4 regions of the Methylobacterium sp. Leaf88 genome follow, and region 1 is predicted to be linked to each of the others. Evidence: riboswitches for the same ligand, from Rfam matches in the RefSeq annotation. Region 1 holds a riboswitch; each other region holds the start of a gene.
The links. A riboswitch is a leader RNA that binds a small molecule or an ion and turns the genes downstream of it on or off. The one in region 1 is predicted to bind cobalamin.

Region 1 (4,717 bases):
GACCGAGATCGATCGCGGCTTCGCCCTCGTCGAGGGAGACCGTATCGATGCGGATCAGGTGCATGGCGGGCGCTTATCCCGCCAAGGCGGCGGCGACGGCGGCCTGGTCGAACCCCTTGAGGCCGATCACCACAAGGCGGCCGTCGCGGGGCTCGCTGGACTTCCAGGGGCGGTCGTAATGGTGGGCGATGCGGGCACCGACGCCCTGGACCACGAGGCGCATCGGCTTGCCGGTAATCTCGGCGAAGCCCTTGATGCGCAGCACGCCCTCCGTCTCCGCGGCGCGCGCGACGCGGATGGCGAGGTCTTCGGCCGAGGCCGTGGCCGCCACCGGCAGCGCCACCGAATCGAAGTCGTCGTGGTCGTGGTCCTCGCCCTCGCCGTGGTGGGAGGGACGCGCGTCGAGGTCGTCCTCGGCCGCCGCCTGGATCCCCAGGATCACGCGCGGGTCGAGGCGGCCGTGCTCGGCCTCCACCATCTTCACCGCGCGGGGCAGGTGTTCGGTGACCTCGGCCCGGACCTTGGCGCGCCCGGCCTCGTCGAGGAGGTCGGCCTTGTTCATCACCACGAGGTCGGCGCAGAGGAGCTGGTCCTCGAACACCTCCTCGAGGGGATTGTCGTGGTCGACGCTGGCGTCGTCCGCGCGCTGGGCGGCGAGCGCCGCCGGATCGTCGGCGAAGAAGCCGGCAGCCACGGCCGGGCCGTCGATGACCGCGACCACGCCGTCCACCGTCACCCGCGAGCGGATCGCCGGCCACTGGAAGGCCTGGACCAGGGGTTTGGGCAGGGCGAGGCCCGAGGTCTCGATCAGGATGTGCTCGGGCGGATCGGCCCGGTCGAGGAGCTTGTTCAGGGCCGGCACGAAATCGTCGGCCACGGTGCAGCAGATGCAGCCGTTGGCGAGCTCGACGATGTCCTCGTCGCCGCAGCCCTCGATGCCGCAGGCGGCCAGGAACGAGCCGTCGAAGCCGATGTCGCCGAACTCGTTGACGATGATGGCGAGGCGCCGGCCGTTCGCGTTCTCCACGAGGTGGCGCACCAGGGTGGTCTTGCCGGCCCCGAGGAAGCCCGTGACGATGGTGCAGGGGATCTTGGCGACGAGGGTCATTCGGCGGCGTCCGGAAGGGGGGGCGCCGCGACGGGCGGCGGGAATGGGGGAAGGCGGGCGACGACGCCCTTGCGGAATTCCTGCGGCCGGGCCTTCCACGGCACGATGCCGTCCGGCGTCGCGGCATAGAGCGCCACGCCGTCCAGGATGGTGCCGGCCGACGCGACCGGGTCCAGATCGCCGTAGATGTAGGTCCAGCGGCCTTGCGAGGCCACCGCCACCGTGCAGGGGCGCTTGCAAACCGAGAGGCATTCGACGCTCTCGACCGTGATGCCCGGGTGGCCGCCGGCGCTCACGGCGTCCTGAAGCGCGGCGAGCAGGCGGGCGCCCGCCCGCGGCTCCGAGGCGTCGCCGGCCGTCCGGCAGGTGGCGCAGACGTAGAGGGTGACGGCGGCGTGGTCCGTGTCAGGCCGCGGGTCGGGCATGTGGTCAGGCATGGGTCGGCCGCGCGTGGGTCGGCCGGGTCTTGCCGAACAGCCCCCAGGCCCAGCCATAGGCCAACCCGATCACCGCCCAGAACACGAAGGCGATGCCCAGCGAGCGCGCCGCGAACTGCGCGGCGTAGGAGGCCGGCAGGTTCGAGGCGGCGTGGCTCGCCTCCGGCGCACCCGCGAGATGGGGCGCGACGAGGAGCACGATGCCGCCCGCGATGGTGACCGGCGCCCGCCGGATCGCGATGAGGTAGAGCCCCATGGCGGTGGCCGCGGCGGTCATCACCCACCAGAACTGGCGGTCGGCCAGCGGCGCGGCCTCCATCCCGGGGAGTTCCGGCGCGAGGCCGAGGGCGGGGGCCAGCGCCACCGCGAGGAAGCCGCCGATGGCGAAGCGCAGGCCGGTCTCGGGGCTGGGCTCGCGGTTGCAGGCCAGGAGCACGGCACCGAGCAGGAACGCGTAGCCGACGCCGCCCACCAGGGTGGCGAGCGCGGTGAAGGCCATGCGCGGCAGGCCGGGGCCGGGCTGCCAGTCGGGCGCGACCTCGCCGCCCGCCACCGAGGGATCCTTGGTGCCGTGATCGTGACCGCCATGGACGCGGACGATCAGCGAGGCGGGGGTCGGCCGAACGGGGGCGGCGGAGGCCTGCGTCTCGTAGCGCTCGGCCGCGATGATGAGCGGCGAGGTGAGCGCGAGCTGCAGGCCCGTCGCGACGACGGCCGCGAGGAAGCCGGCGACCAGGGCCGCCGACACGAGCCGGATGATCATGGGATTGTCTGCCTTAAGCGGAGACGCTCAGTGGCAGGGGAAGTTCTGGCTGTGGCGGAAGTCGTGCGCCGCGTTGTGCAGCGCCATCGCGGGGGCGAAGCCTGCCATGAACACGAGGCCGAGGCCGAGGAAGGCGGCCACAAGCACGGCGCCGAGGCGCTCGTTGGTGCGGGTGCCGGTCAGGACGAGGGTGTTGGTCGACATCGGGTTCATCTCCTGGCCGCCCCGCCGGCGGCCGTCAAGCATCGAGCGGGAGGACGGCAGGTCTCCTGGCTCGCGGGTCGCTGGTCCTGCCGCCTTCCCGGATCGCTCCAGTGGCTGATGGCAGTCCCGTCTCCGCTCACAGTTGCGGGGGCAGCTGCGGTTTCGAGGTCGCCCCCTCACCGCATTCCCTTTTCACCCCGTCGCCGGGGCACCGTCCGATCCACGCTTCTACGCGGTTGCCGATCCGCTGACAACGCGGCCCGGATCGGATTCCCGCCTTTGACCCGGGACCTCGATTTCGGGCACAGCAGGCCGCATGCCGCATCCTCCACCCAGACTGACCCTCGTGCTCGGCGGCGCGCGCTCCGGCAAGAGCGCCCATGCCGAGGGGCTGATCGAGGCGCAGCCTCGGCCCTGGCTCTACCTCGCCACCGCCCAGGCCTGGGACGACGAGATGCGCGAGCGCATCGCGCTCCACCGCGCCCGCCGCCCGGACGGCTGGATCACGCAGGACGTGCCGCTCGCCCTGCCCGAGGCGGTCGCCGCCGCGACCGGGCCGGTGCTGGTCGATTGCCTCACCCTCTGGCTCACCAACCTGATCCTGGCGGAGGCCGACGTGCACGCCGCCACCGCCGCGCTGCTCGCGGCCTGCGCGGCGGCCCCCGGCCCGGTGGTCCTGGTGGGCAACGAGGTCGGCCTCGGGATCGTGCCGGACAACGCGCTGGCCCGCCGTTTCCGCGATGCGGCGGGGCGCCTGCACCAGCGCCTCGCGGCCCAGGCGGACCGCGTCGTCCTCACGGTGGCGGGCCTGCCCCTGATCGTGAAACCCCAACCCGGAGCCACCCCATGACCGACGCCGACCGCCATCGCGAAAAGATGGAGAAGCGCAAGGCCGTCCAGGATGCCGAGGTGGCGGAGAAGACGATCGAGAAGGGGCTCCTCATCGTCAACACCGGGCCGGGGAAGGGCAAGACCACGGCGGCCCTCGGGCTGATGCTGCGGGCGCTGGGCCACGGCTGGCGCGTCGGCGTGGTGCAGTTCATCAAGGGTGCCTGGGACACCGGCGAGAAGCACGCCCTCACGGCCTTCGGCGACCGGATCGACTGGCACACCCTCGGCGAGGGCTTCACCTGGGAAACCCAGGACAAGGCCCGCGACATCGCCGCCGCCGAGCACGCCTGGGCCAAGGCCCTCGACCTCATGGCCGATCCGACGATCCGCCTCGTGGTACTGGACGAGCTCAACATCGCCCTGCGCTACGACTACCTGGATCTCGAGGCCGTGGTGGCGGCCTTCCGGGCGCGCCGACCGGACCTCCACGTCGTGGTCACCGGCCGCAACGCCAAGCCGGCCCTGATCGAGGCCGCCGACCTCGTCACCGAGATGGCGGTCGTGAAGCATCACTTCGCCGCCGGGGTGAAGGCGCAGGTGGGCATCGAATTCTGATGCGCTTCGTCCTCGGCCCGGTCGGGCTCCTTGTCCTGTCGGGCATCCATCCGGCCTGCGCTGAAACCGCGCCGGCCTGGCCGGCCAGCTATCTCGGCCGCGTCGAGGCCCTGGCGGTGGTGGAGGGCCTGAACGCCCGGCTGCTCGCCAGCCGCTCCGCCACCGCGACCCTCGAAGGCTGGTGCGCCGAGCACGGTATGGCCGCGACGCCGCGGCTCGCGGCGAATCGGCAGCGCGGCGCGGACAAGCCCGCCTCGGAGGAGACGCGCCGGCGCCTGAATGCCGGCCCCGACACCGTCCTCCGCTACCGTCAGGTGCGGCTCGCCTGCGGCGACCACGTCCTGTCGGAGGCGGACAACTGGTACGTGCCCGAGCGCCTGACCCCGGAGATGAACCGCCTGCTCGAGACCACCGACACGCCGTTCGGCCGGGCGGTCCAGGCCCTCGGCACGACGCGGCAGACCATCGGGGCGGAACTCCTGTGGCAGCCCCTGCCGCAAGGGTGGGAGCAGGCGCCGCCCCCGGCGTCGACCTGCGGCGACCTCGCGATTCCCGACCATCTGTTCCGGCACCGGGCCGTGCTGTTCACGGCGGAGCGCGTGCCGTTCTCGGAGGTGGTCGAGACCTACGGGGCCGCCATCCTGGCCTTTCGTCGCGCCGCGCGGCCCGCCGATCCGGCCTGCGCCGCATCCCCGTCGGACGGCCCGCAGCCATGACCCGCGCCCTCATGATCCAGGGCACCGGCTCGGATGTCGGCAA
Region 2 (4,717 bases), on a different contig from region 1:
CTAGAACCGCCCCGCCAGGGTCAGACGTACCGCCGTCGGCTCGACGGGGTGGAAGTGCCGGTCCGCGACGCCGTCCGCCGCCTCGCCGGGCAAACGGGAGGTGTAGAAGTAGGTGATCTGGTCGGCCTGGGCGTTGGTCAGGTTCAACACGTCGAGGGACAGGCTGATTCCGTTGTCGAAGTTGTAGCCGACCCGCCCGTTGACCAGCGCCGTCGGGCGCGAGCGCACCGAATTGTCCTCGATCAGCGGCCGCGGCCCGAAGTAGCGCAGGCGCATCGCTCCGAACCAGCCCGGCCCCTCGCCGAAGGTGAACCCGGCCGAGGCGATGGTGGTGGGCGCCTCCGGGACTCGGTTGCCGACGGGGTCGCGGTCCGCGAAGCGGGCATTCGTCACCGTCAGGTCCCCCTCCAGGGAGAGCCAGGGCGTCACCGCGTAGCGGTTGGTCCATTCGACGCCGAAGCGGCGGGTGGGACGGCTCGGCTCGGTGGTGCCGCTGTCGCCCTGGAACAGGTTCTCGGAGGCGAAGTCGAGCTGGAACAGCGTCACCGCCGTCTCCAGCCCGGCGAGGCTGCGGTTGCGCAGGCCGATCTCCGAGCCCGTCGAAGGCACGAGGAAGGGCGAGCGGCTGATGTTGAAGAGCGGGCTCGCCGGATCCACCGTGGCGGTGACGCCGCGGGCATCGTTCGAGTGGAAGCCGCCCCCGTAATTCACGAACACCTCGGTGTCGAACCAGGGTCCCAGCACGAGGCCGAGCTTCGGGTTGACGATCCCGTCCCGGGCCGTGCCGGAATTGGCCGGGGTGTCCGAGCGGACATCGGCGGAGAACCCGTCGGCGCGCACGCCGACGCTGGTGCGCAGCCAGTCGGTCCAGCGCATCCGGCTCTCGACGTAGAGGGCCGCGCTCGCCTCCAGCACCCGGTCATCGAGCACGGTCGAGCGGGTTTGCCGCGCCGTGGTGTTGAACAGGCCGACCCGGATGGCGTCGGTGCGGGTCTGGAGGCCGATCTCGTTCTCCGCGGCCAAGCCGAACAGGGTGCCCTCGACGGTGTGGCTGACCTCGCCGCCGCCGAGCACCCGGCTGTCGCGCTGGCGGAACTGATCGCCGTTCACCGGATCGTTGAGGAAGTAGGTGAAGTCGTTGAACAGGTTCATGCCGTAGCGGATGACGTAGCCGCTCGCCCGGGTGATGCCGGCGTCGCTCGTCCGGCTCCAGCGGCCCGAGAGGGAGAAACGGCCGGTGTCGCCACCGTCCGTGGGATTCAGGGAGCCGAAGCGGCCGATGATCCCCTCCGCCACGGCGCGCTCCGGGATCTGGTTGGTGGCGTTCCACTTGGCCCAGTAGGCCATGCCCGTCAGCGCGAAGCCGTCGAGGGCCGTGCCCTGGCTGTAGCGGACGACGGCGTTCAGCTTGGCGAGGCGGTCGGGCACGTCCCAGGGGCCGTCATAGGTCTGGGCCTCGCCGGCCACGAGCAGGTGGCCTTCGCCGAGGGGCGCGGAGGCGATGCTGAGGGCGCGCTTGTAGCCGAAGCTGCCGAGCGACGTCAGCGCGAGGTTGCGCGCGACCGTGTCGAGATAGTCGATCCGCACCGAGCCGGCAGAGGCGAAGTCGCCGTCGCGGACGAAGTAGGGTCCCTTGTGGAATTCGACCGCGCCGACGAGTTCCGGGATCAGGAAATTCAGGTCGGCATAGCCCTGGCCGTGGGCGTGGGTGCGCATGTTCACCGGCATGCCGTCCACGTGAAGCGCGATGTCGGTGCCGTGGTCGAGGTTGAACCCGCGCAGGAAGAACTGGTTGGCCTTCCCCTCCCCGGAATGCTGGGTGACGATGAGGCCGGGCACGCTCTCGAGCGCCTCGCCGGGCCGGGTGATCGGCCGGCTGTTCAGTGCCGCCCCCGAGATCACGCCGGCGCTCGCCGCATCGACGCTGCGGAGGCCGCCGCCGATGCCGGTGACGCCGCCGACGAATCCCGCATGGGCGGCTGGCCCGCGGCCACCGCTGGCCGGGGCCTCGGCGGTCACGGACAATTCGGCGAGGTCCGCCTGCGCAGTCTCGGCGAACGCGTCCGGAATCCCGGCGCCGTAGGGCAGGAAACCGGCGCAGGCGCCGAGGAGCCAGGATCGGGCGGTGGGCCGTGAACGGGGAAACGAGCGAAAACGGGAGGACGACATGGGACCTCGGGCGACGTCTGTGGCACGTCACCGCGAACGAGGCCGGCCCGGATGCCGCACGGCATCCGCCCCGACACCCACCAGGACACCCCGCCCGATGCGTTTCGCGTGTGACCACGACTGACGGCAGGTCTCCTGGCTCGCGGGTCACCGCCCTCTCATCGTCTTCCCAGATGTCGAGACACCCAGTGACGTGCTGATGAGGAACTCGCCGCTTACAGTTGCGGGGGCAGCCGCGGCGTTGGAGCAAAACTCCTCACCGCGTTCCCTTTTGATCCTCCGGGGAGGAACCGTCCGACGCCAGGAAGCCCGACACGCGGTGACGGCGTCAATGGCCGCGCGGGGTTTTCGGGCCGGTGTGCCCGGCAGGCGACAGGCGTCGGGCGTCAGGGTCGGTCATCCGGTTTCCGCGCCGGCGCGCGCCGGTGGCCCGTGCCGGCTAGGACGGCGCCACCGGCCGCGAGGCCGAGGAGGATCCATTTCAGGGGAAGGCGCTCCGCGCCCTCGCTGCGCTGGGGCGCGGTCACCATGTGGCCCGGCGGAAGCTCCACGCCGGGCTTGCCGTAGGCCTGCGCGTCGGCGATCTGCTCGGCCGACACGGCCCATTCGGCGCCCATCTGCCGATCGTGCGCCATCACCGCGAGGCCGACCGCGAGGCCGACGGCCGCCGCCGCGAAGATCCTCACCGGCGTCCGCATCTCCCACGCTCCCATCTACCCCGCTTTCCAGCGGCCGATCCGGCCCGAGGGTTAGGCGATCGACCCGCCCTCCGCCAGGGACCGGGGCCGGAGAGGAAGGTCCCGATTGTCCGCATTGCGGCCTGGAACGGTTTTAACCCGGTCTTCATCGGCTCTGCAAAAAACGCATGGGACCCCTAACGGCATGACTGGCCTGCGTTTTCGCGCGATTGAGCGCACGCTGTGCATCGCGATATCGCTGAGGCGAGACTGCTCCGCTTCGCGGCCGATCGTCGGCCATGCGAGCCCTGCCCCTCAGGACCCCGTCATGGATCATCCGGTCGCGACCCCGAAGCGCTCCTCCGCGGCTGGCGGCTGGGGGGCCCTGAAAAGTTGCGGCAAGCACCTGCTGGGAAGCCGGGCACCCCTGTCGGGTGCGCGCGCCATGCTGAAGGCCAACCAGCCCGACGGCTTCGACTGTCCCGGCTGCGCCTGGGGCGATCCGGCGCACGGGTCCTCGTTCGAGTTCTGCGAGAACGGCGTGAAGGCGGTGTCCTGGGAGGCCACCGACAAGCGCACGCCGCCGAAGTTCTTCGCCAAGCACACCGTGAGCGCGCTGCGCGGCTGGACCGACTACGCCCTGGAGGGCGAGGGCCGCCTGACGCATCCGATGCGCTACGACGCGGCCAGCGACCGCTACGTCGCCACGACCTGGGACGCCGCGTTCGCGGAAATCGGCGCCACCCTGCGCGGGCTCGACCACCCGGACCAGGCCGAGTTCTACACCTCGGGCCGCGCCTCGAACGAAGCCGCCTACGTCTACCAGCTCTTCGCCCGGCACTACGGCACCAACAACTTCCCCGACTGCTCCAACATGTGCCACGAGGCCAGCGGCATCGCCCTCCAGGCGGCCATCGGCGTCGGCAAGGGTACCGTGCTGCTGGAGGATTTCGAGAAAGCCGACGCGATCTTCGTCGTCGGGCAGAACCCCGGCACCAACCATCCGCGCATGCTCGGCGACCTGCGGCGGGCGGCCCAGCGCGGCGCGAAGGTCGTGGTGTTCAATCCCGTGCGCGAGCGCGGGCTGGAGCGCTTCGCCGACCCGCAGAACACCGTGGAGATGCTGCGCGGCGCCAGCGCGCCGGTGGCGAGCCACTACTACCAGCCACGCCTCGGCGGCGACATGGCGGCGTTCCGGGGCATCGCCAAGGCGGTGTTCGCGGCCGACGATGCGGCCCTGGCCGTCGGTCAGCCGTCGCTGCTCGACCGGACCTTCCTGCGCAACCACACCGCGGACTACGAGGCCTACCGGGCCGCCGTGGACGCCACCCCCTGGGAATCCATCGAGGACCAGTCCGGCCTGGCCCGGGCCGACCTCGAGGTCGCGGCCGGGGTCTATCTAGCCGCCGACAAGGTGATCTGCACCTGGGCCATGGGCGTGACCCAGCACCGCCATTCGGTGGCCACCGTCCGGGAACTCGCCAACGTGATGCTGCTGCGCGGCCATGTCGGTCGCCCCGGTACCGGCCTGTGCCCGGTGCGCGGCCATTCCAACGTGCAGGGCGACCGCACCGTCGGCATCAACGAGAAGCCGCCGGCCGCCCTCCTCGACGCCCTGGAGCGGGAATTCGGCTTCACCGCCCCGCGCGCGCACGGCCACAACGTGCTCGCCGCCATCCGAGCCATGCTCGACGGCTCGTCGAAGGCCTTCATCGGCCTCGGGGGCAACTTCGCCCGCGCCACGCCGGACACCACCCTTGTGGCCAAGGCCCTGGCCTCCTGCGAACTCACCGTCCACATCGCGACGAAGCTCAACCACTCGCACCTCGTGCCGGGCCGCGTCGCCTACCTGCTGCCCTGCCTCGGCCGCA
Region 3 (4,717 bases), on a different contig from region 1:
CGCTGGGTGCCCGGCCGGACCGCGCAGGTCATCGACGCTATGGCCAGCGGATCGGGCGCGCTCCTCGGCGCGCTGGGCGGCACGATCGTCGCCCGCTATCTGCTCAAGCCCGAGCCCCCGTTCCGGTAGGGCGCGCCGGCTCAGCCGGACGTCCCGAAGGTTCACGCCTTCCGGGGTTCGGCGGGCGAGGCCTCGGACGTCCAGAGCAGCGAGGCCGCGACATAGGACGCCTCCACCGCCACGAGCATCCAGACCGCATCGGTCAGGACGATCGCGAGGGCACGCTGCTCCAGGGCCCCCTCGATGCCGATCGCGACCGCCAGCAGCGATACGATCACCAGAAGACCCGGCAGGCGCACGGCCTGGCTTGCGGCAGCTCCGAGCGAGGCAAAACAGATCAGAAGCATTTGCGCACCAACGACACCGGGAGCCAGACTACCTAGGTATTGAGAGGACACAAGCGGAAATAAACAGCACTTTTGTGCTTTGCACAATTTCAGCTGCACTGCGGTCGTTAGTCCATTATCAACCTTAGCACTCCGTGAGCGACCCAACAGAGGAAGACGACCCAGGCTAGAGCCAGTCCGAACCCCAGCCCCAGGACCATGAGGGTCGAGACCCCGTGCCCGGCGCGGCCGAAGGCGGCCCGCCGCGGCGGGAACGCGGGCCCGTCGACACGCGGTTCGGGATCGTCGGTTTTCTCCGGCAACCGCTCGATGAAGAACCCGAAGGCGATCGCCGTCGCCCGCACGGGCCGTATCGCGCCCTAAGCCGTCGCTCAGCACCGACCGCGTCGCCCGCGCCCTCATGGCGCGCGGCACATCTGGTGCGGGCGCAGGCGACGCGGGAACGGAGCGTTCCCGAACGGGAAGTCCCGATCCACGGATCACGGCGCAGTCCGGGCTGTTTCCGACTAGCCCGGCGGCGCCGCCGGATCAGGCGCGTCGAACGGCGCCCCCGCCCGCGGCGTCGCGGCGGCGCCGGCCGGGCCTGCGCCTTCCGATCAGGCGCCCGGGTCCTGCTCTCCGAGGGATTTGCGGTACTGCCATGATCGCGCCCTCCCCATGCTGTCCGAGGAGGGATGTCCCACGTGTCTGCTCACCGCCAACGCCCGGATTCGGCGGGGGTGTCGGAACCGGGCCGGGAGGGCGGTCGCTTCCTGAAGCCCCTGCGCGCGGCGCGCGGCCTATGCCGGCGCCCGCTCGCCACTGTGGTCGGGGCCGAATACGACACCGTCCTCTCGCAGCTGGAGACCGGACGGGGACGGATCCCACCGAATTGCTACCGCGCCTGGGCGGCCGTCCGCGACGTCCCCGTCAAGGCCCTCGTCCGGGCCCCGATTCGCGTCGACGGCCCGTTCACCCACGCGATCCTGTTCGCGGACCACGACGCGGTGGCGGCGAGCGGCTGAGGCGACCCGCCCCCGAGCCCGTCCCCGGCGCCGTCAGGGACAGGCGGCGTCCTCCTGCGCCGGTGCGGCCGACTTCGGGGCGTTGCGGGCGCGCTCGGCCCGCAGCTCCCGCTCGGCCATCAGCCAGAACTCGACCTCGAACCCCTCGGGGCGGTGGTTGCGCTCCCAGATCTCATGGGCGCGCTCGCGGATCCGCTCGAACGTGATCCCATCCTCGGACATCGTGCTCTCTGCTCCTTCAGTCTCGGTCACAGCGTCACAGCCCGGTTCTCCCTGCGGGGCCAACGCTCCACGGCGGGATTTGTCCCCCGATGCGCACAAGGCTGCCCCGGTCGCCCCCTTCGCAGGGCAGGCTGCCGAACCCCGGGGGATTTGACGGCGGCGCCGGAAACGGCCTAGCTTACCCGCGACGGTTCCTCTTTAACGAGGATCAAAAGGGAACGCGGTGAGGGCGAGAGCCCGAGGCCGCGGCTGCCCCCGCAACTGTAAGCGGCGAGCTCCTCATCAACACGTCACTGGGTGAACGGTCCGTCAGGACCCGGGCCTGGGAAGACGATGGGAGGGCGGTGACCCGCGAGCCAGGAGACCTGCCGTCAGTCGTGGTCACACGCGAAACGCATCGGGCGGGGTGTCCTGGTGGGTGTCGGGGCGTTCGCTTGCCGCGAACGGGCCGACCTCTTCGCGGTGACGTGCCACTCCGCGCGACTCGTCGCGTCAGCCGTCCCGTCGATGCCCGTCCTCGCCCGCAAGTCTTGCTCCCGCATGCTCCCTCCGGCCGCCCCGCGCGGCCCGGTGACGGCTGGGCCGCGGACACGCCGGCCCCGGGCCCCGCTTGCCGATTGTAATGTTATAACATTCAGTCTAGCGGAGACGGCAGGTCGGCCCCGACCGATGCCCGCGCCCTTGTTCGGTTGCCCCATGTCCGGTTGCCCCACGTCCCGTTACCCTATGCCCGTCGCCCCCATCCCGTCCCGAACCGCGAACGCGCGCGGGTCGCGGCGAGGCCCGACCTTGCCGTCGCGACACGTCCTGCCCCTGGCGGCCCTGCTCGGCGGCCTGCTGCCGATCTCCGCCGAGGCCGAGACCCGGGAGGTCCCGCCAGCCGTCACCCTGGAGACCCTGGAGGTCGCGGGCTCCGGGCGGGGCGGCCCGGCGCCCGCCGAGGGGCTCAACCTGCGCAGCCCCGGCCGCAGCGCCAGCCGCCTCGGCCTGACGGCCCTGGAGACCCCCGCCAGCGTCGACGTGATCGCGGGCGAGACCACGCGGCTGCGCGGCCAGAACACGGTGGCGGAGGCCGTCACCCAGAACGCCACCGGCATCACCACGGTGGCGGCGCCGGGCAACGGCAACGGCGCCTTCACGGCCCGGGGCTTTTCCGGCCCGAACTCGATCCAGCAGCTCTACGACGGCACCCGCCTGTTCGTGGGCGCCGGCACCGTCACCTTCCCGTTCGACACCTGGAACGTCGAGCGCATCGAGGTGCTGCGCGGGCCGGCCTCCGTGCTCTACGGCGATGGCGCCATCGGCGGCGTGATCAATGTCGTCACCAAGAAGCCGGTCTTCACGCCCCTCAACGAGGCCCGCGCGGCGGTCGGCTCGGACGGTCTGGCGCGTCTGGCCCTGGATTCCGGCGGCCCGATCGGGGAGGCGCTCGCCTACCGCCTCAACATCAGCGGCAACCGCGCCGAGGGCTGGATCGCCCCGGACGGGAGTTTCCGCAACCTCGCGGTCTCGGGCGCCCTGACCCTGCAGGCGACGCCGGACCTCGCCGTCACCCTGAGCCATGATTTCGGCTATCAGGAGCCGGCCCGCTACTGGGGCACGCCCCTCGTCGACGGGCGCATCCGCGACGCCCTCCGGTTCAACAACTACAACGTCCGCGACGCCCAGATCCTCTGGACCGACAACTGGACGCAACTGCGCACCGAGTGGACGCCGAGCGCCGACGTCACGGTCCGCAACACCGCCTACCGGCTCCAGAGCCGGCGCCAGTGGCGGGACGTGGAGCAATACGCCTTCAACCGCGGCACCGGCCGGATCGACCGCTCCGACTACCTCGAGATCTACCACCAGCAGGAGCAGATCGGGAACCGCCTCGACGCCACCTTCCGCGGCACCCTGTTCGGCTTCCGCAACGAATTCCTGGCCGGGTTCGACGTGAACCACATCGCCTTCCGGCACACCAACAACTTCTATTTCGACACCACCACCAGCGTCGATCCCTTCGCCTACGACCCGGGCCTGTTCCCGGCCGAGGGCCGCGCCCGGCCCGCCTACGCCACCAGCACGCGCCAGGCCTCGGTCTTCGCCGAGAACCGCCTGATCCTGTCCGACCAGGTCTCGCTCCTGGCCGGCGTGCGCTACGACGCGCCGGTGCTGCAGCGGACCGACCTCGTCACCGGCAACACCTTCGACCGCGACTTTCGGGCGCTGAGCTACCGCTTCGGCGCCGTCTACAACCCGACGCCGCTGCTGGCCCTCTATGCCCAGTACGCCACCGCCACCGATCCGGTGGGCAGCCTGATCTCCCTGTCGCAGAGTCTCGCCAACTTCCGGCTCTCCACCGGCAAGCAGGTGGAGGTCGGCGCCAAGGGCGTGGCCTGGGACGGCCGGGCCGAGTGGACGCTGGCCGGCTACCGCATCGTCAAGGACAACCTGATCTCGGCGGTACCGGGCCAGCCGACGCTCTCGACCCAGGTCGGGCAGCAATCCTCCCTCGGCGTCGAGGCGGCCCTGAGCCTGCACCTCTCCGAGGCCTGGCGCATCGACGCCAACCTGGCGCTGCTGCATGCCCAGTACGACACCTTCGACCAGGCGGTCGGCGGGGCGGTGGTGTCCTATGCCGGGCGCCAGCCCATCGACGTGCCGGAGCGCGTCGGCAACCTCTGGGTCACTTACGCCTTCGCCCCGGCCTGGGAGGCCCGGGTCGGCCTGCAGCACGTGGGCGAGACCTTCAGCGACTTCGGCAACCAGGCGAAGCGCCCGGCCTACACCCTGGTCAATGCCGGGCTCGACCACCAGGTCACGCCGGATTCGCGCCTGTCGCTGCGCGCCTACAACCTGTTCGACACGATCTACGCGATCAGCGGCAACGCGGTGAACGGGGTCGGCACCAACTGGCTGCTGGGCCGGCCGCGCTCCGTCGAGGTCGCCTACAGCGTCCGGTTCTGATGCGGGCCTCTCCGAAACGGGCCTTCCTGAAGCCCCTGAAGCGCGGGCTGATCATCGGCCACCGCTGGCTCGGCATCGCCACGGGGCTGTTCCTCGCCGCCTGGGTGCTGTCGGGGCTGGTGATGCTCTACGTGG
Region 4 (4,717 bases), on a different contig from region 1:
GGCAGGCTTGGCAAGGCCGGCCTCGGCGAGGAGCGTACGGGCGCTCGCCTTCGTCAGGTCGAGGCCCGCAAGCGTCGTGAAGTAGCGCAGGTTCTCCACCCCGGAGAGGCCGGGATATAGCGCCACCTGCTCGGGGATGTAGGCCACGTGTCGGCGGGCACCGACCGGGTCGGCGCCGGCATCGACACCGCAGACCCGGACCGTGCCGGCATCCGCCTTCAAGAAGCCGAGGATCAGGTTGACCGTGGTGGTCTTGCCGGCACCGTTCGGCCCGAGCAGGGCGAAGACCTCGCCGGGGCGGAGCGACAGGTCGAGGCCATCGAGGGCTCGGCGTTCGCCGAAGCGCTTGCTCGCCCCCTGGATCTCCAGGACGAAGTCACCCGCATGGGTGGTGACGTCAGCCATCAGAACCGCACCGAGATCGTGCCGGTGAAGCGCCGGGGCGCGCCGGGATAGACCCGGAAGGCGTTGTTCGAGCTCTCGTAGTAGGTCGCGTCGAAGATGTTCTCGACGTTGAGGCCGAAGCGCATGTTCTCGTAGCGGTAATAGGCCAGGGCATCGACCGCGATGTAGGCCGGGAGCACGAAGCCGGAGCCTGCCGCGTCCCCGGCGCGTTCGCCGACGCCGCGCACGCCGCCGCCGAGGCCAAGGCCCTTCCAGGGGCCCGCCTGCACCTCGTGCACGGCGAGCAGACTGCCCGAGTGGCGCGGGATGTTGATGAGCGGTGCGCCTATCGGCAGCACGTTGTCCTTGGTCACCTCGGCATCAGCGTAGACGTAGCCCGCCAGGATCTTGATCTCTGGGGTGATCTGGCCGGCGGCGGTCAGTTCAAAGCCCTGGCTGCGCACGCCGCCCGCTGCCAACGAGAAGCCGCTGTTGTTGGGGTCGGCCGTCAGCACGTTCTCGCGCTCGATGCGGAAGGCCGCCGCCGTCAGGCCGAGCGCGCCTCCGAACAGATCGAGCTTGGCGCCGACCTCGTAGCCGATCCCGGTCTCGGGCTCGAACGGCACAGAGCGAGCTACCGCGAAAGCGTCGGGGCCGATATTAGGCCGGAAGCTGGTGCCGACATTGGTGTAGAGCGAGAGCGCCGGCAGGGGCTGATAGACGAGGCCGGCGCGCGGCGTCGCCGCCACCCGGGATTGTTCCGTCTGCGTCGCCGTCGTGCGCTCAAGGAAGGACTGCTCGAAGAAGTCGAAGCGCACGCCGAGCAAGGCCTTCCACTCAGGGCTCAGCGCGATCTGGTCCTGGGCGTAAAGGCCGGTGTTGGTGACCCGCTCCAGGTTGTTGCGCCGGATGGTGAGCGGCGGGAGGGCCTGGCCGTAGCGCGGATCGTAGATGTCGAGGCTGTAGGGGCTCTGGCGGAAGTTCGAGCGGTCGTAGACCACGCGGCTGTCGGTGCTCTCGCGCTCGAAGCCGAGAAGCAGGGTATGACCGAGATCGCCGGTGGCGAAGCGCCCCACCACCTCGGCCTGACCGATGGCGGTATCCCAGCGGTAATCGCGAAAATTCCGGTCGCGCAGGACGGTGCGGTTGTCGGCGGCGAGGCCACGGACCTCCGCCGATTCCCCGACCAGCGAGCCGGTGTTGAAGTGGGTGGCCAGCCGCATCTGCCAATCGGCGTTGAAGCGATGCTCGACGCGCACCTGCATGGTGTCCGAACTCTGGTCGGTGCTCTGCCCCGGCTCGCCGAGGAAGCGGGAGATCGGCAGGAAGCCGAGTTGCTTGTTGATCGCGATCACGCCCCGGTCGACCACGATGCGGTTGCGCAGGAACTCGGTCTCGACGGTAATTTTCGTGTCCGGCGTGATCTGCCAGCTCACGACGGGAGCTACGAGGAGCCGGTCGCCATCCACGAAATCGCGGAAGCTGTTCTGGCGTCCGCCCGCGAAGTTGAAGCGGTAGAGGAGCGTGCCGTCCTCGTTGAGTGCGCCGCCGGCATCCACCGTGCCGCGGAACTGCTCGAACGAGCCCCACAGGCCGCCCATCTCGACGAAGCGCTCGGCGGTCGGCTGCTTGGTGACGAAGTTGACGAGGCCGCCCGGGTCGCTGCGCCCGAACAGGCCGCCGCCGGGACCCTTCAGGACCTCGATCCGCTCGACGTTCTGGGTGTCGGGCGGCGGCGGCGAGCCCCGGTTGATCGGGAAGCCGTTGCGGTAGAGTTCCGAGGTCGTCGTGCCGCGGATGGCGTAGCTGAACACCGTCAGGCCGCCGAAATTGTTCTGCTGGGCGACGCCGGGCGTGTAGTTGAAGACGCGGTCGACGCGGGTGGCAGCGAGATCCGTGATGACCTCGCGTGGCGCGACGGTGACGACCTGGGGCACGTCGCGCTGAGGCGTGTCGGTCTTCGTGCTGCTCACCGCCCGGTCGGCCCGGTAACTCGGGGTCGGACCGATCAGGCCGATACCTGGGTTGGGACCAGCACCAGCGACGGTCGGGGCACCTCTGCCATCCCCTTCCACGGAGAGCTCCTCCAGCGTGACGGCCTCCTGCGCCCGTGCCTCCAAGGTGGGTGAAACCGTCGAGAGGATCGCGGCAAGGGCGCAACGCGATCCCCGGCGTTCGGGTCTCCAGCGGCGCTTGGTGGATGCGGGCGGGTTCGGGATCGGGGCCGTCGCGGTGGGCAGGCTCGGACGAAGGGGCACCGGTGCGCTCAAGGTTGTCGAGCGACGGCCGAGCGGGTGCCCTCACAGGATCGGCCGCGTCAGCAGCCGAGCCCGCTCATGCGCTCCGCCGGGACACCCCGCCCGAGAGACGTATCGTGGTGCAAGGCAGGTCTCCTGGCTCGCGGGTCATTGCCCTCGCCTCAGCCTTCCCGGTGCGACGCACCAGTGACCATGAACGGAAAGGGCTCGCCGCTGACAGTTGCGGGGGCAGCTTCGGAAGCACTCTTGCGAGCACCCCGAATTCCCTCTTAGCCCGCGAGCCGACGGCCCGCAGGAACCTTGACGGTCAGACATTCGCTGGGCGCCGCCGCATAGTCAATCGAGGGAACGCCATTTTCCGCAACATTGTAACATTGCATCGGCATGGTTCCGGATGGTTGTGCGTCGTCAGATGATTTGGGACGGTCTGCGGTGTTCAGGAGCGGAGGCTCTGGTCCATCTGGGGTGAGAGGTTAGGCAGCCTGTGCCTGGTGGTGCAACTGGCCGATGCCCGATGGCCTCCACGATAGGCTGCTTAAGAACGTCTTCCGATCGAAAGCAGCCGGACCGCATTTCACCCGTCCCGGTCATAGACCGGACCGGCGGATCTCGACCCAACCCAGTCGTTCAAGCGCCTTCGTGCGGCTCCCGTAAGCGGACGTGTAATCCACCTCTACTCTATCAGGGATGCGCCCTTTGCAAATACACAGTCAGCTCTCGCGGTGTCTCAATTTCGACGTTCAAATTCTTCGTCGCGGGTGAGCGAGGTCATGTCGCGCCTGCCTGTCATTGCGCCAGCGTACGCAGCTCCCCGCGGGCGAGTCCGATGAGGGTCCGGGCGAGCAGCCATCCGATCACCGCCGTCGCGAGCGCGAGCAGGCAGACGGCGAGGAGGTCGATCGCCGGGCCCGGCCGCGCCGTCGCGATCCGCAGGGCCGCGACGGATGCTGCGGCGAGGGGGAAGCTCACGCCCCACCACGACACGCGGAACGGGCAGCTCCACTCGAAGCGGGCGATATGGTCAAGGCATGAGAAAGCTCCGGGATGCCTGCGGTTGTTGAGATACCGCCGACATTCCGGAGCTCGGGCGCGCCAAACCCTCGAGCGAAGGCCGGCACGCTTTCAGAAAATTCGGGAGTCATCGGTCGGGCGATGGCCGGAGCCACCGTCCGATGACGGCTCCGTTCAGCGCGTGGCGACGGTCTTGGGCAGCTTGAAGGCCCAGAAGCTTCCACCCTGGTTGATTCCGGCGGTGGATTTCGCCACTTCGCCACCCCACAGCGGCACGGCCCCGCCCCAGCCGGCGGCGACGCCGACCCATTGCTCCCCGTCCTGCTCCCAGGTGATCGGCGACGCGACGACGCCGGTGCCGACCTGGAACTTCCAGACTTCCTCACCGGTCTTGGCGTCGAAGGCCTTCAGGAAGCCCTCCGGGGTTCCCGTGAAGACGAGGTTGCCCGCCGTGGTCAGCACGCCGGCCCAGAGCGGCGCCTTGTTCTTGTATTCCCACACCGTCTTGCCGGAGGCCGGGTCGATGGCCTTGAGCGAGCCGATATGATCCTCGAAGACCGGCTTGATCGTGAAGCCAGCGCCGAGATATGCCGCGCCCTTCTTGTACGAGACCGGCTCGTTCCAGATGTCCATGCCCCACTCGTTCGATGGAACGTAGAACAGCTTGGTGTCGGGACTGTAGGCGACCGGCATCCAATTCTTGCCACCGAGGAAGCTTGGCACCGCGAAGACGGACTTGCCCTTCTTGCCGTCCTCGGACTTTGCCGGGTCGCCCGGGCGGAAGGCGTCGTCGTAGATCGGGCGGCCCTTCTCGTCGATGCCCTTCGCCCAGTTGATCTTGTTCACGAACGGGGTAGCCGAGATGAACTTCCCGTTGGTCCGGTCGAGGACGTAGAAGAAGCCGTTCCGGTCGGCGGTGCCGCCGGCCTTCACGGTCTTGCCGTCCTTCTGCATGTCGAACGGCACGAACTCGTTGACGCCGTCGAAGTCCCAGCCGTCATGCGGTGTGGTCTGGAAGCCCCACACGATCTCGCCGTTGTCCGGATTGATGGCGAGCCGCGAGG

Region 2: linked by a shared signal. The riboswitch ahead of ASF20_RS10010 (TonB-dependent receptor) and the one ahead of ASF20_RS15065 (CbtB-domain containing protein) in region 1 are both predicted to bind cobalamin.
Region 3: linked by a shared signal. The riboswitch ahead of ASF20_RS06285 (TonB-dependent siderophore receptor) and the one ahead of ASF20_RS15065 (CbtB-domain containing protein) in region 1 are both predicted to bind cobalamin.
Region 4: linked by a shared signal. The riboswitch ahead of ASF20_RS14225 (TonB-dependent siderophore receptor) and the one ahead of ASF20_RS15065 (CbtB-domain containing protein) in region 1 are both predicted to bind cobalamin.

Annotation. Positions count from the first base shown of each region.
Region 1 is NZ_LMMK01000024.1:153,631-158,347, forward strand. It holds gene cobN (cobaltochelatase subunit CobN) at 1-64, opposite strand, end outside; gene cobW (cobalamin biosynthesis protein CobW) at 74-1,108, opposite strand; gene ASF20_RS15055 (DUF1636 domain-containing protein) at 1,105-1,545, opposite strand; gene ASF20_RS15060 (CbtA family protein) at 1,538-2,308, opposite strand; gene ASF20_RS15065 (CbtB-domain containing protein) at 2,336-2,512, opposite strand; cobalamin riboswitch at 2,550-2,743, opposite strand; gene cobU (bifunctional adenosylcobinamide kinase/adenosylcobinamide-phosphate guanylyltransferase) at 2,829-3,362, shown strand; gene cobO (cob(I)yrinic acid a,c-diamide adenosyltransferase) at 3,359-3,958, shown strand; gene ASF20_RS15080 (hypothetical protein) at 3,958-4,674, shown strand; gene ASF20_RS15085 (cobyric acid synthase) at 4,671-4,717, shown strand, end outside.
Region 2 is NZ_LMMK01000012.1:784,139-788,855, forward strand. It holds gene ASF20_RS10010 (TonB-dependent receptor) at 1-2,169, opposite strand; cobalamin riboswitch at 2,277-2,479, opposite strand; gene ASF20_RS10015 (hypothetical protein) at 2,556-2,867, opposite strand; gene ASF20_RS10020 (FdhF/YdeP family oxidoreductase) at 3,175-4,717, shown strand, end outside.
Region 3 is NZ_LMMK01000011.1:85,429-90,145, reverse strand. It holds gene ASF20_RS06310 (hypothetical protein) at 1-129, shown strand, start outside; gene ASF20_RS06305 (hypothetical protein) at 162-338, opposite strand; gene ASF20_RS06295 (transcriptional regulator) at 1,091-1,411, shown strand; gene ASF20_RS06290 (DUF2934 domain-containing protein) at 1,445-1,633, opposite strand; cobalamin riboswitch at 1,805-2,021, shown strand; gene ASF20_RS06285 (TonB-dependent siderophore receptor) at 2,468-4,582, shown strand; gene ASF20_RS06280 (peptidase) at 4,582-4,717, shown strand, end outside.
Region 4 is NZ_LMMK01000022.1:180,807-185,523, forward strand. It holds gene ASF20_RS14220 (ABC transporter ATP-binding protein) at 1-405, opposite strand, end outside; gene ASF20_RS14225 (TonB-dependent siderophore receptor) at 405-2,528, opposite strand; cobalamin riboswitch at 2,750-2,960, opposite strand; gene ASF20_RS14230 (hypothetical protein) at 3,429-3,659, opposite strand; gene ASF20_RS14235 (PQQ-dependent methanol/ethanol family dehydrogenase) at 3,828-4,717, opposite strand, start outside.